Regions from separate parts of the Rothia sp. HMSC061C12 genome, predicted to be linked through region 2. Evidence: riboswitches for the same ligand, from Rfam matches in the RefSeq annotation. Region 2 holds a riboswitch; the other holds the start of a gene.
What was found. A riboswitch is a leader RNA that binds a small molecule or an ion and turns the genes downstream of it on or off. The one in region 2 is predicted to bind thiamine pyrophosphate.
Positions count from the first base shown of each region.

Region 1: another riboswitch for thiamine pyrophosphate. It lies ahead of HMPREF3055_RS05140 (bifunctional hydroxymethylpyrimidine kinase/phosphomethylpyrimidine kinase); the one in region 2 lies ahead of HMPREF3055_RS03560 (ECF transporter S component).

Region 1 covers NZ_KV821867.1:140,373-156,364, reverse strand. The annotation lists gene HMPREF3055_RS05150 (slipin family protein) at 1-37, shown strand, start outside; gene HMPREF3055_RS05145 (YoaK family protein) at 290-1,000, shown strand; gene HMPREF3055_RS05140 (bifunctional hydroxymethylpyrimidine kinase/phosphomethylpyrimidine kinase) at 1,458-3,215, opposite strand; TPP riboswitch at 3,204-3,402, opposite strand; gene HMPREF3055_RS05135 (ABC transporter ATP-binding protein) at 3,625-5,373, opposite strand; gene HMPREF3055_RS05130 (ABC transporter transmembrane domain-containing protein) at 5,375-7,255, opposite strand; gene HMPREF3055_RS05125 (DEAD/DEAH box helicase) at 7,650-10,250, shown strand; gene HMPREF3055_RS05120 (alpha/beta fold hydrolase) at 10,344-11,795, shown strand; gene HMPREF3055_RS05115 (TerC family protein) at 11,911-13,116, opposite strand; gene HMPREF3055_RS05110 (ornithinee aminotransferase) at 13,480-14,259, opposite strand; gene uvrB (excinuclease ABC subunit UvrB) at 14,508-15,992, opposite strand, start outside.
Region 2 covers NZ_KV821854.1:20,769-36,760, forward strand. The annotation lists gene HMPREF3055_RS03505 (MauE/DoxX family redox-associated membrane protein) at 1-762, opposite strand, end outside; gene HMPREF3055_RS03510 (HesA/MoeB/ThiF family protein) at 886-1,941, opposite strand; gene HMPREF3055_RS03515 (thiazole synthase) at 1,932-2,702, opposite strand; gene thiS (sulfur carrier protein ThiS) at 2,887-3,084, opposite strand; gene thiO (glycine oxidase ThiO) at 3,133-4,215, opposite strand; gene HMPREF3055_RS03530 (thiamine phosphate synthase) at 4,218-4,838, opposite strand; tRNA gene HMPREF3055_RS03535 (tRNA-Gly) at 5,508-5,581, opposite strand; gene dcd (dCTP deaminase) at 5,735-6,334, shown strand; gene HMPREF3055_RS03545 (septin family protein) at 6,465-7,796, shown strand; gene HMPREF3055_RS03550 (MFS transporter) at 7,992-9,416, opposite strand; gene HMPREF3055_RS03555 (DUF4235 domain-containing protein) at 9,577-9,810, opposite strand; TPP riboswitch at 10,078-10,178, shown strand; gene HMPREF3055_RS03560 (ECF transporter S component) at 10,237-10,869, shown strand; gene HMPREF3055_RS03565 (ABC transporter ATP-binding protein) at 10,956-12,581, shown strand; gene HMPREF3055_RS03570 (energy-coupling factor transporter transmembrane component T family protein) at 12,578-13,375, shown strand; gene HMPREF3055_RS03575 (aminotransferase class IV) at 13,725-14,627, shown strand; gene HMPREF3055_RS03580 (multidrug effflux MFS transporter) at 14,885-15,992, opposite strand, start outside.

The DNA.
Region 1 (15,992 bases), on a different contig from region 2:
TCCGCTCGTGGGTGCACTCAAGGGCGAGAGCAAGTAAGCTACTCTCCCCGAGCTAAAAACCGAATAGTATGCAGGCCCCGAGCAGACACCTGCTCGGGGCCTTCGCTTTAACAGGGGTTACCCGGCGGGGTGCTTATCCTCTCCGGTACCCTGCTGACTTATGCCGTAGCATGGAACCAGCGGCATTACTGCTACGCACAGACCCACCCACCGTGAGAGAAGGCGCATGCTACACCACCTCCGCGAGATGCTACACCGCATCCCAGCACCTCGACGCTACGGGCGCGTCATGGCTCTGCTCCTCGCCTCCCTGGGCGGCGCAGTGGACGTCTTCTCGCACATCCACTATGAAGCGCTCGTTGCCACGCAGACCGGTAACTTTATTCTGCTCATCGCCGATCTGCACCGTGACGCACCGCATGTGGTGCACCTGCGCTGGCTCTCCGTTATTCTTTTCAGCTTCGGGTATCTGGCAGGGCATTTCATTCATGATCTACTCGGTCAACGTGCCCGGATGAGACACTGGCGCATCGGCACACTCCTGCCGTTCCTTCTGGTCTGCTTCGCGGTACCCTTCATGGATAGAACTCTGAGCAATAGCTTTCAGGTGGGCGCGCTGGCGTTCACCGTCGGTCTGATGATTCACGCCCTCGCGGATACACGCATTGGCGAAAACCCCTTTTCGCTCTTCATGACCAGCGGCAACTGGCGCAAAATGCTCAGTGCCTGGTACACCGCCGGTTCGCTGTACCTCACGCGGAAAACCCCCGACGGAGACACAAAAAATGAGGCGAAGGCACAGCGCCGTACGGCTCTGCTCAAAGCCATTGATTACTCTCTCGTAGTCGCCTCTTTCATAGCTGGCGTGATTCTCATGGCGCTTGTCACCCGATGGTTTGGCGTATTTTCCATCTGGTTGGCGGCGCTGATCGCGGGCGCTGCGTTCTGCTTCGGCTACCAGGCGGAAAAGAAAGAGGTTCGTGAGAACCAGGGCGCATAAGATTCACCCAATCTGCGGCTATAGACGAGGGCAGAGCAGAAAACAGAACAGCAAAATATCCCGTGCAGATGAGAGTATCTGCACGGGATATTTCTATGCGGGATTTACACGCCACACGCTTTCAAACGAAGCCCCGAAAACTGGGAAGGAAGGCGTTTGGCCCGCCGCGGGGGTTGGATGAGGTGGTTGCGACGGGCCAAACTGGTCGGTTACACGCCGTAGAGGTGCGGGCGCGGCAGGTACATCAGCCAGTTGGGTGAGGGCCGGAATCCTGCCGCTAACGGTTTTCACCGACGCCTTAAGCATAACCGGCAAGGCACCCGAACCGGCGGCAGGTTGAGTGAAGCATCAATCACCCATCTCACGCCATGCCGGGGCGGTATTCAGCCCCAAAATCGGCACCTAAAGCACCGGCGTCCCAAACCCCGCGCGAGCCTCTAGCGCAGCGCCCGACGAACTAACGCAATGCTCGGTGTGCCTGGTCAAAGAACTCACGCTCGTACACGCACGCCGACAGGTACGCCCGCGCCGCACGCACACGCTGAGCCGGTGAAGCCGCCTCAAACGCACGCTCCACCTCCGCGAGGCTACGCGCCACGTCGGCGGCGAACTCTTCGCCACCGTACATACTCAGCCACTCCGCGTACGGGTGGTCCGCATGATTCTGCGAGGAGAGCACAGCGCCCACCTCTTCGTACAGCCAGTAGCAGGGCAAGATAGCGGCGGCACCGACCACGTAATCATCACCAGCGGCGGAGGCACGCAGGAAATTCGTGTACCCCATCGTAATCGGCGAGGGCCCACCCAGACGCGCACGGTTCGCCAGCCAGCCCTCGTGCAGCTGCGATTCGGCGGCAATCGCCTCATGCGCACCGGCGGCCCAGTGCACCTGCGCCTCAGCGGCATCAGCACGTGCCGAGAGAGTCGCGAGCGCACGCGAATAGTCGCGCAGGTAAAGGGCGTCCTGGTCCAGGTAGAAGGCGAACAGGTCCTCGTCGAGGGTTCCGTCACCGAGGGCACGCACGAAGGGCAGGTCCAGGATCTGGTGCCAGGTTTCGCCACCGGCTGCCCAGAGGGCGGCGGTCCAGGGACCGGCGGGCTTTACGACGGCTTCACCGGCGGGCACGGGGCTGACCGGCAGCAGACGCTCCGGGCTGGTGCCGTCCAGAGTATTGCCCTCAGAGTCGGTGGTGGCGAGCAGGTGATGCCACGGGTATGCGGAGGCGGCAGCCTCCAGGCGGCGGGCACGGGCGGCGTGGTCCACCGGGCCGTGGCCCTCACCGGAGCCGACCTGTAGCCCGGCACCTGCGGCAATGGATTCGTGGAGCCAGCGGGTGCTCCACTGCAGGGCGCGGTGGGTGTCTTCGCTGGTCAGAACGCTCTGCTCTGCGGTGTGTTCTGCGACTTCGGCGTGCTGGAGCAGCTCCACTCCCAGGCGGGTTGCCAGCGAAGAGGATAGGGAGCATCCGGTGCCGTGCGTATTGCGGCTGTCCAGACGCGGGGTGCGCACGTGCGCGCAGGTGCCGTCCGGGAAGACCGCGGTGTTACCGGCGTCCTGACCACACAGGTGGCCGCCCTTCACAATCACGGTAGTTCCGGTCGCCGCCGCAAGGTTCGCCGCCTGCTCGTGCGCCTCATCGAAAGTCTGGGCGGGCTCCTTCTCACAGAGCACGGCAAGCTCCGGAATGTTCGGGGTAATCACATTCACGAGCGGCACGAGATCGCGCAGCGCCTGCTCCGCTTCCGCCTGCAGCAGGCGGTCACCGCTGGAAGCAATCATGACCGGGTCGAGCACAACCACGGGCACCGGATGCTCGCTCAGCCAGGTGCGGACGGTGCGGATCGTGTCTGCGTCGCCGAGCATGCCGATTTTCACGGCGTCAACCGTGACGTCATCAAAAACGGCGGCAAGCTGCGCGGTCAAAAATTCCAGGGGCGGGGTGAATACTTCACGAACCCCGCACGTGTTTTGGGCGACCAGTGAGGTAGTCACGCACATGCCGTAACCGCCGGATGCGGCAATGGACTTGAGGTCCGCCTGAATACCTGCACCGCCGGAGGGGTCGGTTCCGGCAATGGAGAGAACCCTCGGCACCCGAGCTGCCTGAGGTACCTGAGCTGTCTGGGGTGCCCGGGAGGTTCCGGAGGCGCTCGCGCCGGGTACAGGGTTGGTAGTGGGTGCGCACGCGGGCGCGGTAGGCTGCTCTGCCATCATCGATAATCCCTTCGCTAGTTCGAACTAGAGCAGGTTCAATGGGTGATTCTCTCAGCCTTGAGTGTTCTTACACCGTTTCGTGCGCCCACTGTGCCGTAGCTCTTCGCTGTGCCGTAGCCCTTCGTTGGGCGGTCAGTTGGGCGGGTTAGCGGGTCGCGGGCGTCTCAAGGCACCCCATATCGCTCTGCCAGGTTATCACAATGATTCTTAGTAACTGAAAGTTTTGCGGGTGACAAGTGAATCTCTCCGAAATTTTCGTTTGAGTCCTGCGTTACTGCAAGGGCTCCCCGCCGCCGATTTCAGTGCACCCTTGTACGGAAACCACCCGTTAAACACGTAGTGCCCGGCACCGCTTCACGCAGTGCCGGGCACTATCAGCCGGGCTTCTCCTCCGGGCTTAGGTCAGAGCTTAGGTCAGGGCGAAAATCTCTGCCGGTGAACCCTCCGCAATGATCCTACCCTCGTGTAGCAGGACCGCACGGTCAGCCAGCGAGGCGATACGCGCATCGTGCGAAATGATCAGCACCGCACGGTTCGCCAGCACGGCGCTCAGGGACTCGGTTGCGTCCGCGAGCTCCAGCTGGGTGGTGGACTCGTCCAGAATCACGGCGTGCGGGTCAGCAAGCACAATACGTGCCAGTGCCAGCTGCTGAATCTGATCGCGAGTCAGCGGCGAATCCGCGCCGCTCACGACAGTATCCATGCCCTGCGGCAGGTCGCGCCACCAGCGGGCACCGATAGCGTCCAGCGCCTCGCGCATCTGCTCGACGGTTGCATCCGGCACGACCACCGTAAAGTTATCGGCGAGAGTACCGAAGAAGACGTGCGCTTCCTGGGTGCAGACCAGCAGGCGCGGGCGGCCGTCGGCGGCGGCATCGGTCGGGAAGTCGCCGTGACCGACCGGGCGACCCATCACGGTGATGGTGCCGTCCAGGGCGGTCAGCGAACCACCAATCAGACGAGCCAGGGTGGTCTTACCCGAACCGGAACGACCCACCAGGGCAAGCGCCTCACCGCGGCGAATCTTCAGGTTGATGCCTTCCAGAACGAGGGCGTCCGGCGAGTAGCCGTAGGAGACGTCGGTGCAGTCAATGGCGTACTCCGGGTTCTTCACGGCTTCATCAGACACGGCGGCGAACGCTTCGGCGCGGTGCTGTGCACGCGCCTCACGCTGCTTCTTCGCCAGGGAGACCACACCGAACACGCGGCCCATGTTCACGAGCATGATACGCAGGCTGCTGACGTGGTGGTTCAGCATGTCGGCGAGGGTTCGCAGGCTGAAAACCATGACCGAGGCGGTCGCTACGGCGCCCCAGCTTGCCCAGCCGAGAGCCACGCAGGCGGCACCCCAGAGCATGCACAGAACCGTGGGGATCCAGGCGTTGATAGCGTCCACGGTGAAGTACAGCTGGCGGATGCGCACCATGCCCAGCTGCGCGGCGAACTGGCGCTTGTTCTCGCCGGCGAAGGCGTCTTCGCGGGCGGTGTGAACGCCCAGCTCACGGATCGTGGAGGTGCCGCGAATGTTCTCGGTCAGCACGCTGTTGAGGTCGCTCACGCGCTCCTGGGTGGTCTGGTTGCGTGCCGCCATGAGCGGCAGCATCTTCGACATGATGAGGGCAAGACCGGCAATCATGGGTAGCATAATCAGGCCCATAGCCGGGCTCACAACCGCTAGCGAGATGGTGGAGATCAGGAAGTACAGCAGCACGTAAATCGCGCCGAGCAGGTCCTCACTGACGGACTTGGCTGCCGAGGACAGGTCGTCGGTCACGCGGGTGAGCAGGTCGCCGCTGCCGGCTTCTTCCACGGTGCGTGCGTCCAGGTCGAGGGTGCCGTCGAGGGTGTCCTGGTTGGCGTCACGGGTGACGAGCGCACCCAGTCGCGCCGCGCTGTACGAGGAGACCATGAGGGTTATTGCCTGCACGATGAACGCCGCCAGGATAATCAGAATCGGCTGCCACGGGTAGCTGGAGAACTTGCCCGCCACCACGTCGTCCACGGTGGCACCAATCTGCAGGGGCACCACCGCACCCATGAGGGTACTGACCATGTAGATGACGAAGGTGTAGAGGGCTCGCCCCTTATGCGCCGCGAGGTAGTTCCACATGCGGCGTGCCACGTAGGCGGGGGTTTCGATGGGGAGCTGCTTTGCCATGCTAGTTCACCTCCTGATTCTGAGTGGTTTCAGACTGAGTGGTTTCCGGGTAGCCGTCGCGTTCCATGCGGCGGGTCGTCTCCGCGGTTGTGGAGACAACGTAGACCTGCTCCAAATCCTGTAGCAGGCCGGGGTAGCCGACGGGCAGGCGGTCGCTACCGATCTGGGTTTCCATCGCATCGTAGATGTAGCGCTGGCTGGGTTCGTCCACGGAGTTCAGCGGCTCGGTCAGGATGAGCACCTGCGCGTCCTGTGCGAGTGCGCGGGCGAGCGCCAGACGCTGACGCTGACCACCGGAGAGGTTCGCGCCTTCGCTGGTGATGCGGGCGGCGAAGTAGTCTTCGGGGTTGCGTCCGCCCAGTCGGTAGGCGATTTCGCGGGAGTCGGTAATCTTCAGCAGTTCCTCATCCTTTGCCTGTGCCAGCTCCTCGTCGGGGTTCGGCACGGTGCCCAAGCGCAGGTGCTCCTGCAGGGTTCCCGCGAAAATCATGGGGTTGGGTTCGCTCAGCAGCACGCGGCGACCGGTTGCGTCCTTGAGGTCCTCTCCCCCGCGTCGCAGGGTGCGGGCAAGCGCCTCGGCGTAGTCTTGCGCGGTGAGGTTGTAGTCGCGCGGGTTGACGTACACGATGCGCGGGTTGCTTGCACCGGCGGGGGCGACGGGTACGGGCACCTCGAGGGTGCTCGCCTCGACTGCCTGTTCGGCGCGTGCCAGCTGCGCCATTTCTTCGTCGGTGCGCGGGCTCTTCAGCACGCCCTGGCGTACGCCCGCGTGACCTTCGAGGCGGGCGACCTTGGCGAGCGCAATCTTGGCGTATCGCCATGCGGTGAGGAAGTTCTGGGTAATCCAGATGGGGCCGCCCATCATCGCGATAATGGAGGCGACGGTCACCAGGGACGCGGCGGGCGTATCGGATACCCAGCGGCCGTTTTCGACGTGGCCGGTGAGGGCGAAGCCGATGCCGAGCAGGGTCACGGCGCCACCGAGTAGCGCGCGGATGAGGAACATCCAGCGGTGCGTCTTTTCGTAGCGCATGTAGCTGTCGAAAACTTCGTCGGTACCGCGGTGGTAGCGTTCACGCATCTGTTCTTCGGCGCCGAGGCCGGCGATGGTGCGCAGACCGGTGGCGATGTCGGAGGCGCGTGAGGAGGCTTCGCCGTCCTTTTCACGGTATTCGCCGATTTTGGATTCGAGGAAGGTCGAGTACCAGGCGATGACGCCGACCACAATGAGCGTGCCGATAAGGGTGACGACCGCGGTGACGGGGTTGATGAGCCAGAGCTGCACGGCACCGAGGGTCGCGATGATCATGGCGTTGACGAATAGCGGCAACGAGAAGTAGACATCCGTAATGCGGCGTACGTCTTTGTTCATGACGGTGACCGCTTCGCCGGAGTCTACGCCAGCGCGGGTGCGCCCCATGAGCCGGTTGATGTAGATACGCCAGTCGCGGCTAAGTTCCGCGCTGAGGGTCATGGAGGTGCCCCAGCCGAAGAACTCATTAATCACGATGAAGGTGATGGCTGCGACGACCACCCAGAACATGGGCCAGGCGTCGGGGGCTTTGCCGGCGATGTGCTGGTTGATGAATTGACCCACCATGACGGGGATAAGAATCGCACCGGTACCCGCGGTGGTTTCACCCGCGACGGGGATTGCCCAGCGGTGCCAGGGGTATTTGTGTCCGGGCGCGGTGACTCGCAGGGCGAGGCGCTTTTTGAGGGCTTCTTCTTCGGCCTTGCGCAGTTCGCTGCCGGTTATTTCCGGTGCAGATTTTTTCTGAGCGGCTTTTTCCTGCGTGGTTTTGTTATGCATGGATTCTTCATGCGTAGCTTCTTCACGCGCGGCGTTTTCTTGTGCCTTGTCAGCGTTGTATTCAGTCATTCAACGTCTCTCCTTTCTCTTACCCTATTCCTTTATCAATGTGGCACGCAACACTATTTACGCAATAGATGGGCGTGTCGTCATTTATGCAACTTATTTTGGGGCGTGTATCGACCGCACAGTATGGTCCGGCATCAATCGGCGGACTTGAACCTAGGCGGTAATTTATGCGGCATGGAACCCTGCGGTGTGAGGCTCTGCAGTGTGGAGCCCTGTGCCTTTGACCTTCTGAGCGCCAGGTTGTGCATCACTGCATCTAAAACGCTTTATTCCACCCTACCTGAACTTTAGGTTTTCCCGCATTAGAGCACGCGACTTTGCACCTATGCCGAGTTGTTCCCTCGTAACGATAACGCCCCCGCGCCCGCCCTATTCCCGATAGACTGGAATCCTCATGAGTATTTTGAATTTTCTTTCTCCCACGCTGGGTGAGAATCCCGGCGACTACAATCGACGCGATTTTAAGGGCAACCCCCTCACCGCCGAAGAAATCTATGAATCCTTCACCGAGTGGATTTCGACCCGCGGCATGACCCTGTACCCCGCCCAGGACGAGGCCGTTCTGAGCATTGCAGCCGGACATAACGTGGTGCTGGCAACCCCGACCGGTTCCGGTAAGTCCACCGTGGCTGTTGCCGCGCATTTTACGGGCCTGGCGACCGGTCAGCGCTCCTACTACACCGCCCCCATTAAGGCGCTGGTGTCTGAGAAGTTCTTTGACCTGATCAATATTTTTGGCGCCGAGAACGTGGGCATGATTACCGGCGACTCCGCCATTAATACGGAGGCGCCCATTATCTGCTGCACCGCGGAAATTCTCGCCAATATTGCCCTGCGCGAGGGTAAGGATGCGGACCTGTGCCAGGTCATCATGGACGAGTTCCACTTCTACTCTGACCCGCAGCGCGGCTGGGCGTGGCAGCTTCCCCTGCTGGAGCTTCCGCAGGCGCAGTTCCTGCTGATGAGCGCAACCCTGGGCGATACGACTCGCTTCCAGGAGGAGATGACGGCGCTGACCGGTCGTGAGAGTGACCTGGTGGCTCACTCCGAGCGTCCCATTCCGCTGCATTTCTACTACTCCACCACCCCGGTTCAGGAAACCGTGCAGGAGCTCGTGCAGACCAAGCAGACTCCGGTCTACATTGTGCACTTCTCGCAGAAGGCGGCGCTGGAGCAGGCGAACGCGCTGCTGTCGGTGGCTATTGCTTCGAAGGAAGATAAGGAACGCATTGCAGAGCTGATTGCGAAGTTCCGTTTCGGTCCGGGCTTCGGTAAGGCGCTGAATAAGCTGGTGCGTGCCGGTATCGGTATTCACCACGCGGGCATGCTGCCCAAGTACCGCCGCCTCGTGGAGCAGCTGGCTCAGGAGGGCCTGCTCAAGGTCATTTGCGGTACCGACACCCTGGGCGTAGGTATTAACGTGCCCATCCGTACCGTACTGATTACGGCGCTGTCGAAGTTTGATGGTGCCCGTAGCCGCCGTCTGCGTGCCCGCGAGTTCCACCAGATTGCTGGACGTGCCGGCCGCGCCGGTTTTGATACCGCCGGCACCGTGGTGGTTCAGGCACCCGAGCACGATATTGAGAACGCTCGTCTGCTGGCTAAGGCTCAGGCGAAGTTCGGTGACGACACCAAGCGCATTAACCAGTCGCTGTCCTCCAAGCGTAAGAAGGCGCCGGAAGGCTTCGTTGGCTGGTCCGAGAAGACTTTCGACCAGCTAGTAGAAGCCGCCCCGGAGCCGCTGACCTCCTCCTTCGACATCACCCACTCGATGCTGCTGAACCTGATGCACCGCCCGGAGAACCCGGTCATTGCCGCATACCGCATCATTCAGGAGAATCACGAGAGCCCCGCGCGCCGCCGCGAGCTGCTGCGCAAGGCAATCGGCATCTACAAGGAGCTGCTGACCGGCGGCGTGATTGAGCGAACCAACACCCCGGACGAGCACGGATCCTACCTGCGCCTGACCGAGGACCTGCAGGATAACTTTGCCCTGAACCAGCCGCTGTCCGCTTTTGCGGTCGCCGCGCTGGAATTGCTCGACCCCGAATCCCCCAGCTACGCACTGGACGCGCTCTCCCTCATCGAGGCGACCCTGGAATCACCGAACCAGGTGCTGTACGCGCAGGAACGCAAGGCGAAGAACGAGCTGTCGGCACAGTTGAAGGCGGACGGTGTGGACTACACCGAACGCATGAACGAGCTGGACAAGGTCACCTACCCGCAGCCTCTGGCGGAGCTCATTGATCAGGCGTACACGACCTACAAGCAGTCCGCGCCGTGGGTTGCACGTTTTGAGCCGCGCCCCAAGTCGATCGTACGTGACATGTACGAACGCGCAATGGGCTTCAACGACTTCGTGCAGTACTACTCGCTCGAACGTGCCGAGGGTGTGCTTCTACGTTACCTCTCTGACGCGTACAAGGCGCTTCGCCACACCATCCCCGATTCTGCCGTGACCGACGAGCTCGACGACATCATCGAGTGGCTCGGCGAACTCGTGCGCCAGACCGACTCCTCCCTGGTGGACGAGTGGGAGAAGCTGGCTGCCGGCGAAGACACCGCGACCATTGCCGCCGAGCACGCCTCCATCGAGGAGGAAGAGCCTCCCGCCGTGACGAAGAACCTGCGCGCCTTCCGCGTGATGGTGCGCAACGCCCTCTTCCGCCGCGTGGAGCTCTTCGCTGATGAGCGTGACCGCGCCCTGGGCGCTCTGGACGAATGGTGCGGATGGGATGCCGACCGCTGGGCGGACGCCATGGACGACTACTTCGACACCTACGACGACATCTACACGGACGCCGACGCGCGCTCGCCTCGCCTGGTCAGTATGGATGAGGACACCGCCGCTCACCCGGGCGTGTGGAAGGTTCAGCAGAGCTTCGCCGACCCCGAAGATAACTTTGACTTCGGTATTCGTGCCGAGGTTGATTTGGCGGCATCCGATGAGGCGGGGTACCCGGTGCTGAAGATTCTGAGCGTGGGCGAGTTCTAAGGCTCCAACTGAGACTCCGATTGAGACTCCGCCCGAGGCTCTGCCACGATGTTGCCCGTAGTGGGCTAGAATACAGAGTATCTATCTATTTGAATGAAAGAAGGTTCACCGTTGACCGTTTCTTCGCTTCCCAAGGTTGAGTACCGCAAGGGTTCGGTCGTCAAGCACGACGGCTACGAGATTACCGACCACTGGTTCCAGGTTCCCCTGACCCACGGTCTGATTTTCTCCAAGGGCAAGGATGCCGCTCTCTCCTCCCGTTTCGCGGACCAGACCATCACCGTGTTCGCCCGCGAGGTTGTGAGCACCAACGAGACTCTGACCGTTTCGGCTGATAAGCGTCCTTACATTGTGTACCTGCAGGGCGGCCCCGGTTTCGGTTCGCCGAAGACCGGCTCCATTGGCGGCTGGATTGCTGAGCTGGCGAAGTCTCACCGCGTGGTTCTTCTGGATCAGCGCGGTACCGGCATGTCTTCCCCGCTGTCTGCTCGCAACATCACCGCTGTGGGTGACGCGCAGGTTCAGGCTGAGTACACTGAGCTGTTCCGTGCGGACTCCATCATTGCTGACGCGGAGGCTGTCCGCGAGGTGCTGCTGGCTGACCGTGCCGACAAGCGCTGGTCCACCATTGGTCAGTCCTTCGGTGGCTTCCTGACCCTGTCCTACCTGTCGTTCGCACCGCAGTCGCTGCGTGACTGCCGCATCACCGCGGGCCTGGCGCCGATTCGCACCTCCGTGGACAACGTCTACCAGCACACCTTCGACCGCATGAAGGAACGTGTTGAGGAGTACTACAGCTGGTTCCCCGAGGACGCTGAGCTCGCTACCCGCATTGCTGAGCACCTGCGCACCCACAAGGAGTACCTGCCCACCGGTGAGCGTCTGACCGATCACCGCTTCCAGATGGCCGGCCATTTCCTGGGTGGCCGCTGGCGCGAGCGCGGTCTGCACTACTTCCTGGAGACTGCTTTCGCTGAGGGTAACGACCACCTGTCCGATCAGTTCCTGACCGCTATGGGTGCCGAGGTGACCTTCCAGGCGAACCCGCTGTACGCCCTGATGCACGAGACCATTTACGCTGACGGCCCCGCTGACGGCGTTCTGCCCGGCATCCCCGGCTACGAGCTGTCCCCCTCCCCCGCGCCGACCAACTGGTCTGCTGCTCGCGTGGCGGCTTCCCGCCCCGAGTTCGCACCGGATGCGGACCGTCTGCTCTTCACCGGCGAGCACATCTTCCCCTGGTACTACGAGGAGGATCCCTCGCTGCGTCCGCTGGCTGAGGTTGCAAACCTGCTGGCTGAGAAGAAGGACTGGGGTCGCCTGTACGACCACGCACAGCTGCACAAGAACGAGGTTCCCGTGGTGGCTGCGGCGTACAACCCGGACGTGTACGTGGACTTTGAGCACTCCATGGAGACCGCTCGCTGGGTCGGCAACACTCAGGTGTGGACCTCGAAGACCCACCACCACGACGGTTTCGGTTCTGACTCGCTGACCATTCTGGGTCACCTGAAGAACATGCTGGCTGAGGTTCACAACCAGTAATTCTTCTGAAATATCTCTGATATAGCTAAAGCCCCTCACTCCGGTTGATCCGGTGTGAGGGGCTTTAGTGTTAGCGTTTAGCCTGGTGAGGCTGCACGCTCAGTAGCTCAAACTACTACTTCGAGGAGGAAGCGTGCGCATCCTGTGCGGTGCGGGCACGCATCACGAGGGCGTGGTATTCGTCTTCCTTCTCGATCAGCTCTTCACGCAGCTTGGCGGGAATGGCGTTGAGCTTCTCGGTTTCCTGCTGCCAACGGGCGGTGATGTCCGCACGCTCGGCGGCAGGTGCATCCTCGGGCAGTGCCAGGTACTTCTCGGAGAGCGCCTGAACACGCTGAATGGTCTGCAGTGCGCGCCCCTTGGGGCTGAGCAGCGAGGCAAGCACGGTAATGATCAGAACGCCCACGATGACCATCAGCGACATTTCGGTGCTGATTTCGATGACGTGCACGGGCTCGCCGTGGTTGATGAACGGCAGGTTGTTCTCGTGCATTGCGTGCAGGATGAGCTTCACACCAATGAACGCGAGGATGGTCGCCAGGCCGTAGGAGAGGTAGACGAGGCGGTCCAGCAGGCCGTCAATGAGGAAGTACAGCTGGCGCAGACCCATGAGGGAGAACGCGGTCGCGGTGAACACAATGTAGACGGACTGGGTGAGGCCGAAGATCGCGGGGATCGAGTCGAGTGCGAAGAGCAGGTCGGAACCGGCGATAGCGACCATGACGAGCATCATGGGGGTCATGACGCGCTTGCCGTTTTCGATGGTGAAGAGCTTGTCGCCGTCGAAGTGGTCGCTGGTCTTCAGGTACTTCTTGGCGAGGCGGACCATGATGTTGTCGGCTTCGTCGTCACCGTCGCCTTCGGTGATTTCGTCCTTGAGCAGGTTACCTGCGGTCATGAGCAGGACCAGGCCGAAGATGTAGAATACCCAGGCGAAGGAGTTGATGATCGCCGCGCCAGCGAAGATGAAGGAGCCGCGCGCCAGGATCGCGAAGACGATACCGAAGAGAAGGACCTTCTGCTGATTCTCACGGGCGACACGGAAGGTGCCCATAATGATCATGAAGACGAAGAGGTTATCGACCGAGAGAGCTTCTTCGGTGATGTAGCCTGCATAGAATTCAGTGGCGGCGGAGGGGCCGTTCGTCACGAAAATATACAGACCGAACAGCAGCGCGATGCCGATGTAAATACTCGACCAGATGGCCGCTTCCTTGACGGAGGGTTCGTGCGCCTTACGAACGTGGAACACGAAATCGAAGGCCAACAGACCCGCGATGATGAGAATAGTAACCAACCATTGCAACCCGGTAACTTCCATGGGGAGCCTTTCTTGTGGTGTGCGTACAGGACCACAAGTCTCTCCCGCCGATCTGAATGGAGGTCGGCTCGATTCACCGGTTAGGCGCCTTCGGCTAACGTGCTGACGATGAGTCGATTGGTGGGATACTCCCTTGCTCGGTGAACGATTATACAGCAGGTTGAGGTTTTCGCACAGGAGCCCCTCCGGAGGGTTTTTCAGGAGCGAGGCACGCCGAAGTGTAAAAAGGCACAGCGCAAAAAAGGCGCGGTGTAGAACGTGGTGTATTGCAAATCAGCACGCACAGATCGACACCGCGCCGCAAGCCCACATAAAGGTAGCCCTCCCCGTTAACTATTACGGGGAGGGCTACCTTTCATTCAGTTAGGAGACCATGTTGAAGGTCGGCGGGGTGAAAGCAATCGCGTTCACCTGCTTGTTCGTATCAAGCGTGCCGTTCTCCTGAATCGTCGGGACGGTAATAACCACCTCGAACTGGTACATGCCTTCCATGAGCTTATCGCCACGCAGCGCAAAACGCGCGGAGATGCCGGTCGCCTTATCATTCACGCTCGACGCAAACGGAATGACCTGACCCTGAACGGTCTGAGTCTTGCCGTTGCGGGTCATAACGGTTGCCTTGCCGGTCGGGTCAGTCGTGAAAATCTGGCGGTCAATGATTTTACCCTCGGGCGAGAAGAGGTAAATGTCCATGGACGGGTGCAGGTGCGTGGTGCCGGTCGTCGCCTCCAGCGCGGAGACGTTGTAAGTCATCACGAACTCACCGCAGTTCAGGTTGAGGTCGCCCTCGGGGCCGTGAGTCGCCTCGTACACGGACATGAGGCGAATCGTTGCGGGGTTCGGTGAGGTTGCGTTCTCCATGGACCACCACGCCTGACCGGTCTCCGGCGCAGTCACGGGCTTGTTCTTGGTGCGCGACTGCAGGGCGCCACTGGCGGGATTGGTAATCATCCAGCCACCGACCTGGGTGAAGTCCGGGCCGTGTACCGTCTTGCAATCATCAGCCGAAGCAGCGAATGCGGGTACCGCCGTAGAGGCGGCAATAGCGGGCACAGCCCAAAGCGCGCCGCGGGTGAGGTTGCGGCGGGTAACGGAACGAGCTCCCGTAGTGTGTTCGTCTGAAGAGTTATTCGAAATAGTCACAGATTTTTCTTTATCGTTCGGAAGCATCACGGTGTTATTTGATACGTAAAACACCTTGATAGTCTACAGTATCTATCTGCACTCAGTGGAACTTCACGAGCAATGAATTATCTCATGGCGAAAAACCCAAGTCAGACCCCTAAACACCGGGCTTAGAGCACCAGGCTTAGAACACCGGGCTTAGAGCACGGTGTTTAGGGCATCAAGTTTAGAGCACCGGGTTAGAGCACCGGGTTAGAGCACCGGGTTTAGGCGTGACCCGCCTCCTTCATCAGGCGCAGCTCCTTCTTCAAATCGGCAAGCTCATCACGCAGACGCGCCGCCAACTCAAACTGCAGGTTCTCCGCCGCCACGCGCATCTGCTCGTTCATCTGCTCAATCAAATCCAGCAGATCCTCGGCGGGTGCCGCAGCCAGACCGTCGGCGCGAACGCGCGCCTCCGCACGGGCGAGAAGCTCCTCCGACTCCGGGGTGCTCGTGGCAATCTTCGACGAGGTCGCAGAACCGGTCTTCGCACCCGCACTCACCGTACGGGCACCCTTCTTGCCGCTCTTACGCAGCTGCAGAAGCTCGCGGGTGTCCTCTTCCTCGCGGGCGAGCACATCCGTAATATCGGCAATCTTCTTACGCAGCGGCTGCGGGTCAATGCCGTGCTCGTGGTTGTACGCCTGCTGAATCTCGCGGCGGCGGTTCGTCTCATCAATCGCCACGCGCATAGAATCCGTAATCTTATCGGCGTACATGTGCACCTGACCGGACACGTTACGCGCCGCACGACCAATGGTCTGAATCAGCGAAGTGGTCGAACGCAGGAAGCCTTCCTTATCGGCATCCAGAATCGCAACCAGGGACACTTCGGGCAGGTCAAGGCCCTCACGCAGCAGGTTAATACCGACCAGCACGTCAAAGGTGCCCAGGCGCAGCTCACGCAGAAGCTCCACACGGCGCAGGGTGTCCACGTCAGAGTGCAGGTACTGCACCTTCACGCCGTGCTGCAGCAGGTACTCGGTCAGATCTTCCGCCATGCGCTTAGTGAGGGTCGTGACCAGCACACGCTCATCACGCTCAACGCGCACGCGAATCTCCTCAAGCAAATCATCAATCTGACCCTTGGTCGGTTTGACCACGATCTCGGGGTCAATCAGGCCGGTCGGGCGAATAATCTGCTCCACATAACCATCAGCCTGCGACAGCTCATACTTGCCGGGGGTCGCCGAGAGGTAAATCGTCTGACCGATACGCTCCAGGAACTCCTCCCACTTCAACGGGCGGTTATCCATCGCCGACGGCAGACGGAAACCGTGCTCCACGAGGGTGCGCTTACGGGACATATCGCCCTCATACATGGCACCAATCTGCGGGACCGTCACGTGCGACTCGTCAATAATCAGCAGGAAATCATCCGGGAAATAATCCAGCAGACAGTTCGGGGCGCTACCGGCGGCACGACCGTCAATATGGCGCGAGTAGTTCTCAATGCCATTGCAGAAGCCCATCTGCTCCATCATTTCCAGGTCGTAGGTGGTGCGCATGCGCAGACGCTGCGCCTCCAGCAGCTTGCCCTGGGATTCGAGGGTCTGCAGGCGCTCACGCAGCTCATCCTCGATGGAGGTAATAGCCTTCGCCATGCGCTCGGCGCCGGCAACGTAGTGGCTTGCGGGGAAGACGTACATCTCTTCTTCCTCGCGAATCACCTCTCCGGTCAGCGGGTGCAGGGTGTAAATCGCCTCAAT
Region 2 (15,992 bases):
CGAAGCCATCGTCTTCAAAAACTTCACACAACCAGCGCAGGTCGCCGACACAAACACCAGCACACGCGCCTGATTCTTAGCCAACGCACGCATATTCGTGTGACGGCCATTCTCCAGGTACAGCGCCGCATGCGGAATCGGCATGCGAACATACTGCTCCTCACCGTTCTCGTCATACACCGGCTCCGGCAAAATCACCTCAGCCTGCGGCTCCGGCTGCGCAAGAGCATCACCGCGGCGAACAGCCTCCAACGTCACAGCAATCAGCGCCGCACCAAAAACCCAAGTCCAGCCGCTATTACCCAGACCCAGCAGAGTCGACACAACGCCCGTGCCGCCCCTCAACGCGCTCGCATGCGCACCAGCCGCCGCCAACAGCAGCGCAATATTACGGACCAGCGTGTAACGGCTCACCGGCGCATTCGACTCAGAACCGAAACAATTACAACCCGCAGTACGACCCGTCGCCAGCGCGCGCGCAATCACCACCGTATAGAACAGCATCAGAATCAGCGCCAAACCTGAAGCAATCACCGCAGGCAAACGCACCGGCGACAGCAGCAGAACGGCGGCTAGGGCGATCTCGAACCACGGCAAAATCAGCGACACCGCACGGGTCGGCGCGATCTTCTCCAAACCAAGATTCTGAATACCGGTCACGGTACTCTGCGGGTCCTTCGCCTTAGCAATACCGCTAATCAACAAAGTCAACGCAACAAGTGCCGTACACAAAACAAGCGGCACAGTAGAGACGGTGAGCATAAAACTCCTAGAGTGAGTGTGCGAAAACAGGAGGCGGCAGCGGCAGTTTTTAGGCAGAACAAACCGCGCGACGAGCCGCCGTGTTATACACGATTTTACGCCCTGCACATGGGGAAACCATCTCTACAGTGCCGTGAGGCGCACCCCGTACTCGCCCGCCAGCTCCGCGTACGCCTGCACAAAGCGCTGCGCTCGCGCACCCGAGGCACAGAAAACGCCCACACGCTGATCACGCACCGACTCAAACAAGCTCAGCAGCTCCGCGGGCACGTCGGTTGCCGGCAACAGCGACCCCTCAGCGTCGCTCAGCTGCGATAGCGGCAGATGCAACGAACCCTCATGCTTCACCGACTCTTCACGCTCGGGCACCTCACGCACATCCAGCAGAACCTGCGGAACATCATGCGCCGACAAATCCACCGGCACCACACGCGCCGGATCCGGCACCGCCCCAAACGACGTACACGTACCCGACAAGGCATCATACGTCAGCAGAGTACCCGCCGCCGTCGGCAAACCACTCACAAACTTGAGCACCTCCGTCGCCATCAGCGAACCCACCACAGCTGTTGTCGCACCCAACACCCCGGCAAGCGCACACGACTCCACCGTCTGCGGAATCGTCGGAAAAATATCACGCAAATGCGCGCCATCCGGCTCAAAAAGACTCACCGACCCGCCAAAACGCAAAACCGTGCCCCACACCAGCGGCAGACCCGCAAGCTGCGCGGCATCCGCAATCAGATACTTCGACGCAAATGTATCCGTACAATCCACCACACAATCCGGTGCCGAGGCGGCGAAAAGATCCAAAATCCAGGACGCATCCACATGCCGAATCGTTGTCTCAACCGTCAACGACGGGCACAGCTCCAGGGCACGGCGCGCCGCAACCTCCGCCTTCGGCTCACCCACATCAGGCACACCAAAAAGCGGCTGACGCTGAATATTCGACAGCTCCACCGAATCAGAATCCACAATATGCAGATACCCCACACCAGCCGCCGCCAACGCCTGCACCACCGGACAACCCAAACCACCAGCACCAATTACCAACACGCGGGCAGCCGCCACCGCATCCTGATCAAAGCCCGGCAGGCGACGCTGACGGTCCGTGCGCTCGCGATCCAGGCGCGCATGCTCCGGATTCACCGGGGTAGGGGCAAGGTTTACATCCACGAGACAAAACCCTCCGACGGCGACGACGCCTTCGCGTGCTCACGCACCGGAATACGGCCGGCCTCACGCGCCAACGCGCCCGCCTGCACCGCAAACTTCATCGCCTGAGCCATCGCCACCGGATCCTCAGCACGATTCACCGCCGACGCCAACAACACCGCATCACAACCCAGCTCCATCGCCAGCGCCGCGTCGGAGGCGGTACCCACGCCGGCATCCAGAACCACCGGAACCTGCGCGCGAGAAGCAATCAGCTCAATATTGTGCGGGTTCAAAATGCCCAGACCGGTACCAATCGGCGCGCCCAACGGCATAACCGCCGCAACGCCCGCATCCTCCAGGCGAGCTGCAGCCACCGGATCGTCAGAGGTGTACGCGAGCACCGTGAAATCCTCAGCGACCAGCTGCTCGCAAGCGTTCAACAGCTCCACGGTGTCCGGCAGCAGGGTGTCTTCGTCGTGGATGATCTCGACCTTCACCCAGGAAGTGCCCAGTGCCTCGCGGGCGAGCATCGCGGTCATCACCGCATCGGCTGCGGTGCGGCACCCTGCGGTATTAGGTAGCGGCGCAATATTGAGCTTCTGCAGAAGCGGAAAAATGGGGGTGCCTGCGGCGTGACGGCGCATGGCAACGGTCGTCATTTCGGTGCCGGAGGCGATGAGCGCCTGCTCGAGCAGGTCCATGCTGGTTGCGCCTCCGGAACCCATGATAAGGCGGGAGTTGAAGGTGCGGTCGCCGATGGTGAGCGGTGTGAGGCTCATGGTGTTCTCCTCTGTGGGAACGTCTAGATAACGGGGTTTGCTGGTTGGTGCGGCTGGTTGGTGCGGGGCGCTACGGTGCGCCCGGTTTAGGGAACAAAAACCGAGAATATCTGTTCTTTTTTGCCGGTGGGTATTCTCCTGCGGGTATTTACCGGTGAGAATATTGCCGGTACAGGCTGGAAGATTAGCCGCCCTGAACGGCGGTGAGGGCATCCACCCTATCGCCCTCGCTCAGCGGCACATCCAGCCAGGTGGAACGCGGCACGATACTGCGGTTGAGCGCCACAGCCACGCCATTTTCGGTACCAAACTGGTCCATGACAAGGTCAAATACGGTGGGGGCGTTGGTGGTTAGCGGCTCACCGTTGTAGGTGATGATCATGCGAAATCCTTTCGTGAAGGTGCCGGGTGCACCCGGCGGGGACTGTGTTTAGTGGGTGAATCGTGCCGGGTCGCACGCCTGCATAATGGGCGGAATCTCAGCCCCGCAGGCGACCTCCGCGCCGACCTTGCCTGCGAGCGCGGCAAGCAGAATACCGTGACGGAAGTAGCCCGTGGACACAAGCTGGCGGGTGCCGTCAGTACGGGTGCGGTGCCCAAAGATGGGCAGGTCGTCCGGGGTGCCGGGGCGGGCGCCGACGTTCGCCTCCAGAAGCTCGCACTCTTCAACCGCGGGCACGAGCCGGATCGCGTCACGTAGCAGCTGGTGTACGCCGTCAATGGCGGGCAGCGTGCGGTGGTCTTCGCGGCTGGTTGCGCCGATGCATAGCTCCCCGTCAGGGCGGGGGATGAGGTAGACGGGGCGGGAGTTCACGTAGCCGCGCACCACATGTTTGAGGATGGGCCGCGGGGCGCGCAGACGCAGAATATCCCCGTAGACGGGGCGTAGCGGGTAATCCCCGTGCAGTGTTGCCCCTAGTCCAGTGCAGATAATGTCGCCCGCGTTCGGGTCGGTGACCCGTTCGGTGGTGAAGGTGACGCCGCGGTGGGCGAGGGCGTCTTTGAGGGCGCGCCTCATGAACCGCGGGTGCAGCTGGTGATCGCTGGGGATGCTCACGGCACCGGCAATGCGCGGCGCCAGGAGCGGTTCGAGGGTGCGCGCCTGCGTGGGGGTGACGGGGTCTGCGGGGCGGTTCATGTCCCGGTAGTAGGCGCGGGTGCGTTGCAGGTGCTCGGCGTCGGCGCGGTCGGCTGCGATGATGAGCGTGCCGGTGGTGTCGTAGCCGGTGGGCAGGTCGGTGGCGCGGCTGAGCCTGCCCATGAGGGAGGGGTAGGCGTCGGCGCTGGCGGTCATGAGCGGGAAGAGCGCATCCTGCTGGAATTGCACTTCTGCGATGGGCGCGAGCATGCCGCCGGCGTAGTGGCTGGCGGCGGGGTAGAGCGCGGTGCCGTCGGCGGCGGTGCCGTAGTCGCTGGTTTCGGCGTCGATGAGGTGCACGCTTTCGCCGCGTTCGGTGAGTTCAAACGCGGTGGTGAGGCCGATGATTCCGCCGCCAATGATGGTGATGGTCATGGTTATGCCTGCAGTGCGGGGTTGTCGACGAAGGCGCGGACCATGGCGATTCCGGCGACTCCGGTGGTGCGGATGGCGGGGCAGTCTTCGGGGGTGATGTCGCCGATAGCTACGGTGGGTACGGCGGACAGTTCGGCAAGTTCGCGGAGCCCGTCAATGCCGAGGGGCGGGCGGTTGGACTGCTTGGTGGGGCTGGGGCGGAACGGGCCGGTACCAATGTAGTCGATTAGGTGCGCGATCTTGTTGGACTCTTCGACGAGCTGCCGGGTGCCGGTGGTCAGGCCGATGATTGCGTCGGCGCCGAGGAGGGCGCGGGCGTCGGCTACGGGCAGGTCGTCTTGACCGATGTGCACGCCGTCAACGCGCACGCCGCGGGCACGCAACGCGAGGGCGACATCAACACGGTCGTCGACGAGGAGGGTCTGGTGCGGCTGGATGATGCCGGCGATAGCTTCGGTGAGCTGGTAGAGCTCGCGCGCACTGATGGGTTTGGACCTGACTTGGATGCAGGTGGCGTGTTTGGCTGCCTGGACGGTTTCGAGGGGGTTGTCGCCTGTGACGAGGTAGAGGTTCAGGTCGAGGGGGCGTGCTGGGGTGGTGTAGGGGTGTGTTTCGCGGGTCATGCGGGTCTACGATTCCTCGTCGAGTAGATGTTTTTTAGAAATTCTCTCATTGAATTTCTGTGGTTAGGTTAGCACAACTGTGTGGTGAGTTGAACATCCTTCAAGTGTTTTGAGGCGTCTTGCGGGGTGTGTTCCTCGCTCGGGTAGGGGACGACCGACACGCTACACACTTCCTTCGCTCCTACAGGGGCACCCGCCCTCGCAGAGCTCGGGCACCCTGATGTCGCTTCAGGAAGGTATAGCTGTGCTGCGCGCTCGCATGTGTATCGGCACCCCTTTGGGAAGGTACCCTGACCTCCCAAACTGAACCACCGCAATGCCTTGAACTCAACATTCATTCCCGGCGAGCTGTCTGCGGTACCTAACCCCAGTATTCCTTCCCCGCCTCCGCGCACACTCTTCCCAAACCGAGCGCCCGCGGTTCGTTCCCAGCCGCGCAGCCGCACCCACTACTCCACCTGCCCGGAGAAGGGGAGAGAGTTAGTAGGGGAGAGGCCGGTATGTTCCGTCGCGACATCAGGGTGTCCGAAGCGGAGCGAGGACGGGTTCCCTGCAGGAGCAAGGAACATACCGCCTCGACCCGTCTAACCCAAGCGGCATCCTAAACTCTTGGCCCAACCACCGCATCCAACCTAAAAAATAAAGCCCCGTGACGAAGTCCGGGGCTTGTGGAGCGGCTGACGGGAATCGAACCCGCGTATCAGGCTTGGGAAGCGTGCGCTCTACCATTGAGCTACAGCCGCATCTTTTTCAGTGTATCGCGCTTGCTTGTCGAGCGTGAAATATGTTGCGGCTGTTTGTGTGCGGGGTGGCGGGGTTGAAATGTGATGTAGGCCTGTGCGCTGGGGCTGGTGGATGCCTGCACGTGGGTGGTGTTTGCCAGGTATCCTTTAAGCGTGCTTATTTCAGATCGCGATATTCGTCAAGAGATTGCTGATGGGCGCATCGTTCTTGATCCGTTCGATGAGTCGATGATTCAGCCTGCAAGTGTGGACGTGAGGATTGATCGTTTCTTCCGTCTGTTCGATAACCATAAGTACCCGCATATTGATCCTGCTCAGCCGCAGGAGGATTTGACGCGCCTGGTTGAGGTGGCTCCTGATGAGCCGTTCATCCTGCATCCGGGTGAGTTTGTGTTGGGTTCTACGTATGAGAAGGTGACTCTGCCTGATGATGTGGCTGCCCGCCTGGAGGGTAAGTCGTCGTTGGGTCGTCTGGGTTTGTTGACTCACTCTACGGCTGGTTTTATTGATCCTGGTTTTTCGGGGCATGTGACGCTTGAGTTGTCGAATATGGCGACTTTGCCGATTATGTTGTGGCCGGGTTCTAAGGTTGGTCAGTTGTGTTTCTTCCGTTTGAGTAGCCCGACTGAGCATCCGTATGGTTCTGGCGCGTATGGTAACCGGTACCAGGGTCAGCGTGGCCCGACTGCTTCGCGTAGTTATTTGAATTTTCATCAGACGATGATTCCTGCGGATGGTTCTGTGGAGTCTTAGTCTTTCCCGCTTTGGGGTGCGGGCGTGCAGGCTGTGTGTTTGTGCGCCCGCGTTGGGCGGTTTTTCGCCTGTTGTGCTCGTGCGTTCACTCGCGTGCGGGTTTTTATCTCTCACTCTCTAAGGATTTTTGATGAATCTGAAGCCTGTTGTTCTGCGTGTTGCTGGCGCGGAAGTTTCTTTGTATCTGATTGATATGTCGGACTCTTTTGTGGAGCGTTTTAAGAAGGCGTGGGAGCCTCTTGCTCCGGAGTTTTTTGATACTCCTGATGAGGCGTATGCTTCGTTGTCTCGTTTTGATCAGGTGATGCTGGTTCATGCGCCGACTGATGAGTCGGTGATGGATTTGGCGAATCCGTTGATGGGTTCGTTTGATAAGGTTTCGACGCTGCGTGTGGCTGATGATGATTCGGGTATGCAGGATCTGACGAGCCGTATTACGTTGGCGATGATTGAGCAGCTGGTTGGTCGCGGTGTGATGCTGCATGCGGCTGTTATTGGTGACCCTGAGTCGAAGCGCGCTGTTGCGCTGGTGGGTGTTTCTGGTAGCGGTAAGACGACTGCGTCGCGTTTCTTGGGTTCGAAGTTTGCGTACCTGACTGATGAGACTGCGGTTATTTCGGATGAGGGTGTTGTGTCGCCGTATCCGAAGCCGCTGTCTGTGATTGTTGACCCGAATGCGCCGAAGGATCAGCAGAACCCGGTGGATCTGGGTTTGAACGTGGTTGATCGTGATGACCTCAGCTATGAGCTGTCGCGTATTGTGTTCATTTCTCGTGATGAGTCGGCTTCTGAGCCGTATTTTGAGCGTGTTCCGCTGCATGAGGCTCTGGTGTTCTTGAGTGAGCAGAGCTCGGGTCTGGCGCGTCACCCTGAGGGTGTTGTGTCGCTGGCTAAGCTGGTGGAGCGTTGCGGTGGCGTGTGGCGCCTGGTGTACTCGGAGATTGAGGATACTCTGCCGCTGGTTCAGGATCTGCTGAATGGTGATGAGCTGCCGAACGCTGATGAGGTTGAGAAGCTGGAGAAGTACACGGCTGAGGATCACCTGCCGGGTGTGTTCTTGAACGGTACGATTGCGGTTTCTCGTATGCCGGGTACTTCGGGTGTGCGTGTGGGTGAGGACGGCCCGTTCTTGCTGCTGTGTGACACTGAGCTGAATGAGCTGTCTGATTTTGCGGCTGAGTGCTGGCTGCAGGCTGAGGGCGACATTTCGTACGATGACTTGTTTGCGCGTTTGGCTGAGATTTTTGAGGGTCTGCCTGCGGAGGCGTATGACGAGAATCTGAGCGCTTTGGCGGCTGGTTCGATGCTGTGGGTTCGCGTGATTGATGATCCGCTGATTGATGATGCGACCTGGGCTCAGCTGACTAGCGATGAGGTTTTGGATGAGGAGGAGCAGCAGATTGCGCTGGATTCCTCTGAGGACGCTGCCTCTGACGATGAAGATGACGTGGTGGAGGACTAGCCACTGCGGTTCTCTGGTATAGCTCTCTGGCGCGGCTTACTGAGCTCCGCTTGATAAGCACTGCTTAAGCACAAAGGAGGGGCGGGTAGAAGATCATTCTTCTACCCGCCCCTCCCTTTGCGTTTACGGGTTTGCGCGGGGGTTCGCAAGGGCGGTTTGCAGGACGCTTAGCCCCGCATGCTTTACTGGGTTGCCTTACTGGGCAGCCTTGTCGCGGCGCTTCTGCTCGCGGCGAGCCGCACGCACACGCAACGGACCGGGTGCCTTCACCGGCAGCAGCAGAAGCAGACCCGCCACCACAACGATCAAAATACCGAGCACACCCCAAATCTGCGCGCCCATGATGCTCACGCACAGGCCGAACAGCATCGGCGCCAGGAAGCTGGTCGCACGGCCGGTGGTCGAGTACAGGCCGAACAGCTCACCCTCAGTACCGGGATCAGCCAGGCGAGCCAAGAAGGTGCGGGACGCCGACTGTGCCGGGCCCACGAACAGGCACAGCAGCAGGGCGCATACCCAGAACACGCCCCGTTCGGGGAAGAACAGCAACGGGGTAGCCGCCAAAATAATGCCGACCAGCGAGATAACAATAATCGCCTTCGGGCCCAGGTAGTCATCCAGGTAGCCGCCCAGAATCGCACCAACCGCAGCGACGGCGCTACCGGCAATACCGAACAGAATCACCTCGGAGGTGCTGAAACCGAACGTGCCCGCCGCAAGAATACCGCCGAACGTAAAAATACCGGACAGACCATCACGGAACACCGCCGAAGCAATCAGGAACCACAGCGTCTGCGGGGACGTCATCTTCAGCCGCTTAATGGTGCGCCACAGCGCCTTGTAGGAGGCGAGCAGACCGCCCTGACGAGCCGGGGAGAGACGCTCCATACCGAGCTCCAGGAAACGCAGCTCGCGGGTGGGCAGCACCTCCGGCAGGAAGCGCTCGCGGGTGCGCATACGCACCAGCAGCGGCACGCAGAAGATGAGGCACCAGGCGGCGGCGAACAGCGCGACCGCACGGATATTCAGGGCGTTATCGGTGGTCAGGCCGAGCACCTCGGGGGTAAGCACAAAACCCCACAGCACCACAGCCAGCGCCAGGATGCCGCCAATGTAGCCGGCAGCCCATCCAGCGCCCGAAATCTTACCGATATTGTCCGGGTTAGAGATGCGCGGCAGCACGGCGTTATAGTTCACGTACGCGAACTCGCTGAACACGCTCGCTGCAGAAATCAGGGTCACACCAAGCCACAGGTACTGCGGGGTGGGAGCCACGAAGAAGCACGCCGCCATCGAAGCGACCAGCAGTAGCGTGTTCACGCCGAGCCAGAAGATGCCGCGGCCAGACTTGTCGTTACGCTGACCGGTCACCGGCGCCAGAATCGCAATGAGGAACCCTGCAATGGTCAGACCCAGAGACAGCGCCGAGGAGGTCTCTTCGGGAGTGCCGAAATAGCTACTGGTCAGGTACACGGTGAAGATGAAGGTCATCATAATCGAGTCGAAGCTCGACGAACCAACATCCCACATGACCCAGGACGCGACCGAACGGCGGCTGTTCGCGTGGTCAACGACCCTACGCGGAGCCTTCGTCTTAGGGCGGGGAGAAGAAATAGTCATAGTTGTGCTTTCGGATGCCGAGGTGGCGCTTCAGCGTAGCGGCGGCATGAAACCGGCTGAAGTGGGGCGGGCGTGCTGAAGAGGGAACACCAGGCGGTACGTACCGAGTGGAGATACGTACCGCCTAGTTCATGAACTTTCGCGCGGAGAGCGCAAAGTCTTAGTTGAAGAAACGACGCTGCAGGCGAGCAATACCGAAGCTCACTACAGCACCGACGACGGAGGTCAGAACGGTCCAGAGGATGACCTGACGCAGGGTGTCTTCAGAGTCGTGGGAAATGGCGGGAGGCTGGTTGCCGGTAGCCTTGGTCCAGGCTGCGCCCAGACCCTTACCAACCAGGGCAGCAGCGCCCATGTTGATACCCGCAATGGCAAGCTTAGCGACGGGGTTCATGTGTATCTCCTTAGCTGTATACGATGCGGCGTCCTGCCCGTGAACCCCTTCGGGGTTGGGTGAGAAAAGAGCGCCACTCCCTAGCGTATAGGGTTTAAGGCGTTCGTGCCGCCTTGGAGCCTCTCCGTCCCAAAATTGTACACCGTGCAATTCTGTAATGTGGGCAGAAGAACGAAACAAAAAGCGGCAAATTGGCGCGAACAGCCAGACACGCCTACAATCGAACCTGGACTTCCGCCCGCACCAAAACGGTACGGACAAGGAAGCCCACAACGACAGGGGAGCGCCACCGAGGCGCTGAGAGTGCTAAGCAGACCCTCGAACCTGATCCGGTTAGTACCGGCGTAGGGAGTCGAATTTCTTCTCAATGCCCTCGTCCATTCAGAGGGCGAGGACATTCCCCTTCCAACGAAGGAAGGACCACCAATGTCGCAGAACGTAACCCCCGCCTCCAAGGCATCTAGCCAGGCAGAATCGAAGAAGCCGAACCTGCGCTGGCGAGTCAACGAAATCGTTATCGCCGCAGTTATCGCAGTAGCCTGCGCCGTCATCTTCTGGATCTGGGACATCGCAGTCGGCCCCGCCGCCAAAACTGCACTCGTAGCAGCACCCGAATTCCGCCCCATCGTCGCCGGCGCATGGCTGCTCGGCGGCACCCTCAGCGGCCTGCTCATCCGCAAGCCCGGTGCGGCACTCTTCGGTGAAATCGTCGCAGCATTCATCTCCGTGCTCTTCACCGGCGGCGCGTGGAGTGGTGAAATCCTGATTGCCGGCTTCTTCCAGGGCGTTGGCGCTGAAATCGCCTTCGCAATCTTCCGCTACCGTCGCTGGGACGCATTCGTAGCGGTCTTCGCCGGTGCGCTCAGCGGCCTGTTCATGGGTGTTAACGAAATCTTCATCTACTACCCTGACATGGAACCGGTCAAGGCAATCATCTACGTAGCGTGCGCCGTCATCTCCGGCGCAGTGATCGCAGGCTTCCTCGCGTGGATTCTCGTGCAGAACCTCGCCAAGACCGGTGTGCTCTCCTCGCTGGCATCCGGCAAGACCCGCCGCTAACCGTCAGCAACTAGCCACCCCTAGTCACTCACCACGAGTCACCACTCGGCACACTACAGCAGCCACACAAAGGCTAAGGAACCATCATGGAAGCAACACCGCGCGGGGCGCGCATCGAGCTCAACAACTTCAGCTGGCACCACCCCGGACGCCCAGAACCCGTCATCAGCGGACTCAACCTCACCATCAACCCCGGTGAAAAAGTCCTGCTACTGGGCACCTCCGGCGCAGGCAAATCGACGCTCCTGCACGCCATCGCCGGTGTGCTCCATGATGACGACGGCGAATCCGCCGGCGGCACCATCACCATCAACGGGCAAGCACCCGCCGAAGCGCGCGGCACCGCAGGCATGATGCAGCAGGACCCCGAATCCTCCATCGTCATGGCAACCGTCGGCAACGACGTCGCCTTCGGCCCCGAAAACCTGCGCGTACCCCGCGAAGAAATCTGGGACCGCGTCACCGAAGCCCTCACCGCAGTAGGGCTCAACCACCTGCCCCTCGACCACCCCAGCAGCGCACTGTCCGGCGGACAGAAGCAGCGCCTCGGCCTGGCGGGCATCCTCTCGATGCACCCCGGCGCCATGATCCTTGACGAACCCACCGCCAACCTCGACCCCTCCGGCGTGCAGGAAGTACGCGACAGCATCCTTGCCGCCGCGCAAGCCACCGGAGCGACCCTGCTCGTCGTAGAACACCGCGTGAGCATCTGGGCGCCGCACATGGACCGCATTATCGTGCTCGGCGAAGGCGGCACCATCACCCACGACGGCGTACCCGACACCGTACTCACCGAAGCCCGCCAAGACCTCATCGACGCGGGCGTGTGGGTACCCAACTACGTGCCGCGTGCACCGCAGAGCGACAGCGATAACCAGGGCGGCGAGCACGGCGAGGCGCTACTTCGCGCCGAAAACCTCAGCATCACCCGCGCACAACCCACCCCCAAACAACGACGCGCACGCCGACGCACCATCAAACGCCTCGGCGACACCCCCGCACCCGTACCCACCGACCTGCCCGTACTGCGCAGCGGCATCAACCTCACCCTGCACGCCGGCGAACACCTCAGCGTGCTCGGCCCCAACGGCGCCGGCAAATCAACCCTAGCCCTCACCCTCGCAGGGCTCCTCACCGCCACCGACGGCACCCTCACCGCCACCGACGCGCTGCGTAATTACGACGGCGAGCGCGGCAGCAACCACGGCGGCGAGCGCGCCCACTGGGACATTCCCACCTGGACCCCCGCCCAAATGCTCAGCCGCATCGGCTACGTCTTCCAAGAACCCGAATACCAGTTCATCCGCGGAACCGTACGCGAAGAACTCGAACTCGGCCCCCGCCGACTCGCCGCACTCACCCGCAGCCCCCTCAACGAAGACGACCTCACCGCCCGCACCAACGAACTCGCAACCCGCCTACGCCTCACCCACCTACTCGACGCCAACCCCTTCACCCTCTCCGGCGGCGAAAAACGCAGGCTCTCCGTCGCCTCCGCACTCGCCACCGCACCCAAAATCCTCATCCTCGACGAACCCACCTTCGGCCAAGACGCACGAACCTGGGCAGAACTCGTCGACCTCATCCGCGAACTCCTCGCAGGCGGCACCGCCATCATCTCCATCACCCACGACGAAGACTACACCGCCGCACTCGGCGGCAACCACATCACCCTCGAAGCCACCGCAACCCCCGGAAAGGAGAACGCATGAACACCGACTTCTTCGGCACCATCGACCGAACCAGCTACTTCAGCAACCTCAACGCCGGCGTAAAACTCATCGTCTCCTTCACCCTCATCATCGCCGCACTCATCGTGCGCGACCCCCTCACCTCCGGAATCCTCTTCGCCCTCGAACTGCTCGGATTCATCCTCGTCGGATTCCGACCCGTCAACGTCCTCGCCCGCTTCTGGCCCATCCTCATCGCCGTCATCACCACCGGCTGGTCCGTCGCCATGCTCAGCGCCAAAAGCGGCACCACCATCCTCGACCTCGGCTTCAACACCATCACCACCGACTCCGCCGCCGTCGGCGCAGCCATGATGATCCGCTCCCTCGCCATGGTCCTGCCCACCCTCGCATTCGTACTCACCACCGACCCCACCGACCTCGGCGACTCCCTCGCACAAACCTTCAAACTGCCCTCCCGGTTCGTGCTCGCCACCGTTGCCGCCCTGCGCCTCGTCGGCATCCTCTTCGCCGAATGGAACGCCCTCGGCCAGGCACGACGCGCCCGCGGACTCGGTGCAGGCCAATCCCTCGCCGGACGCGCCCAAACCTTCGGCGGGCAAAGCTTCGCCCTGCTCGTGCAGGCTATCCGCCGCGGCTCCCGCCTCGCCATCACCATGGAGGCGCGCGGCTTCGGCGCAGGCGAACGCACCTGGGCTCGCGTACCGTCCTATTCGCCGCGTGACGTGCACGTGAGCATTGCCGCCGCCGTCATTATCGCTGTTGCGTACGGTGCATCTATTGCGGCGGGTACGATCCAGTTCCTCTGGGGCTAGTCCGTTTCGTTTCTGGTTCCGCTTGGGAGACGGTATTCGTCCTCGTTCCTACAGCGCTTCTCCAGATATGCGAAAAGGGACGGCATCATCCTCGCTCCTACAGGGGCACCCGTCCTCGCTTCGCTTCGGACACCCTGATGTCGCTACGGATAATACCGTCCCTTTTTGTACGTGTTTAGCTCTGCTTGGGAGACGACACCCGCCCTTGCTTCGCTTCGGGCACCCTGAGGGCGCTTCCGGAAAACGCGGCTCCACCCGCTACTGCCGAACAGGAAGGTACAGGCACCTCCGGAAAACGCGGCACCCTCTGAGCCCTTTCAGGAACCAGTAGCGAACGTACAATAAAACTATGTCTAGTACCGTAATTCTTCTGAACGAGCAGAACCCGCAGGGCATCTTCGTTGACCCGTCCGTGCCCCTCATCAGCGTTGATGACCAGGGCTTCACCCGCGGCGACGGTGTCTTCGAGACCATGCTGTCCGTCAACCGTCGCGTGCGTAAGCTCGGCATGCACCTGTCCCGCCTCGAATCATCGGCGCGCATGTTGGATCTACCCGACCCGGAACCCGAGATTCTGCGTTCGGCGGTGGAGCGCCTCATGCGTGAGGCGGCCCCCGGTGCCGAAACGGCGCTGGGTGAAGAGCACATCGTGAAGATCATTATTTCGCGCGGCCCCACCCAGGCGGTGACTTCCATGCAGCCGGGCCCGTACACGCTGATTATGGCGTCGCCGGTGCCCGCATCCATCGTGAAGCGCCGCACCGAGGGCGTGAAGGCGATGCTGCTGCCGCGCGGCCACGAGCCGATGGACAACAGCGCCTACCCGTGGCTGCTGGCGGGCGCGAAGACCCTCTCCTACGCGGTGAACATGGCGGTCCTGCGATACGTGCAGGAGCGCGGCGCGGATGACGCTATCTTCATCACCGACGAGCGTCGCGTGCTGGAGGGCGCCACCTCCTCGGTGCTGGTCGCCAAGATTGAGGACGGCAAGAAGGTGCTGTACACGCCTGAGCCGAGCCACGGCATCCTGCCCGGTACCACGCAGGGTGCGGTGTTCGAGGCGGCACGCCAGGCCGGCTGGGAGCTGGGCTTCGGACCGCTCTACCCGCAGGATTTGTTCGAGTCGGACGGCGTGTGGTTGGCGTCGTCGGTGCGTCTGATTGCGCCGGTGACTCACCTGAACGGCACGGCACTGGCGCATGACCCGGAGCTGACCGCGACCCTGTTGAACTACCTGGCGCAACAGAGCTAAACGCGTAAAAAGGGACGGTATTATCCGAGCGAGGATAATACCGTCCCTTTGTGCTGTCTGCAGACCAAGTGCGGAGGTGTCGTACCTTCCTGAAGCGACATCAGGGTGCCCGAGCTCTGCGAGGGCGGGTTCCCTGTAGGAGCGAAGGAAGAGTGCGGGCGCCTCCCTAACTGCTACAGCAAATACAGCAAAGCCCCAGACGCGCAACCCTTAGCGGGTCGCCCATCCGGGGCTTTAGCTACACAAAAAACAACAGGTTAGTGGCCCGCCGGAGCACCCTGACCTTCACCAGCGCCGTGGCTCTTACCGTCAGCCGAGTAGTCCGAATCCTTACGCGGCGTAGTCCACAGCACCAGCGCCGTCAGGACCGCGAAACCCAGAATGGAGAAGCCCATCGGCAGGTACTCATGCTCACCAGCAAACGACACCAGCGGCGCCGCCAACGCACCCAGCAGAGCCTGAATCGTACCCATCACCGCCGACGCACTACCTGCCATGTGGCGCGCCTCGTTCAACGCCAACGCCGAAGCATTACCAAAAATCAGGCCGCACGAACTGGTCAGCAGGAACAGCAGAACCAGCGTCGGCACCAGCGAGATACCGATAAGGAAGCTAACCACCAGCAGCGAAGACACCACCAGCAGACTCACCACGCCAACATTCACAATGCGGCGCTGCGCCACACGGCCCACCAGCTTCGTCGCAATCGCACTGAACAGCACAATGCCAATCGAGTTCACACCGAACACGATAGTGAACTCAGTCTCGGACAAGCCCAGAATCTTCTGCAACACAAACGTCGAACCGGAAATATACGAGAACAGCGCACCAAACGCGAAGCACATCGTCAGCATGAAACCCAGGTAGCGGCGAATCTTGAAGACCTTCGGCAGCTCCGAGTACACGCTCAGGGCGGTGCCCTGGTAGCGTTCCTCCACCGGCAGGGTCTCCTTAATCACGAAGATCACGCCGAGCATCATAATCGCGGTAATCACGCCGAGCACATGGAAAATATCGCGCCAGCTACCCCACGACAGCACCCAGCCACCAAACAGCGGCGCAAGCACCGGCGCGAAGCCGTTAATCATCATCATGACGCCCATGAGCTTAGCGGTCGCCAGCCCCTCAGTCGTATCAGCCACGATAGAACGCGCCAACACGGCACCAATCGAACCGGTGAAGCCCATCATGAAACGCGCAAAAATCAGCAGCTCAATATTCGGCGCGAAACCACACGCCACCGTCGCGATGAAGCAGATGACCGCACCGATCAGCAGCGGCTTGCGGCGGCCCGTCTTATCAGAGAGGGGACCCACAATCAGCTGGCCGAGCGCCATACCCACCATGAACGCACTCAGAGTCAGC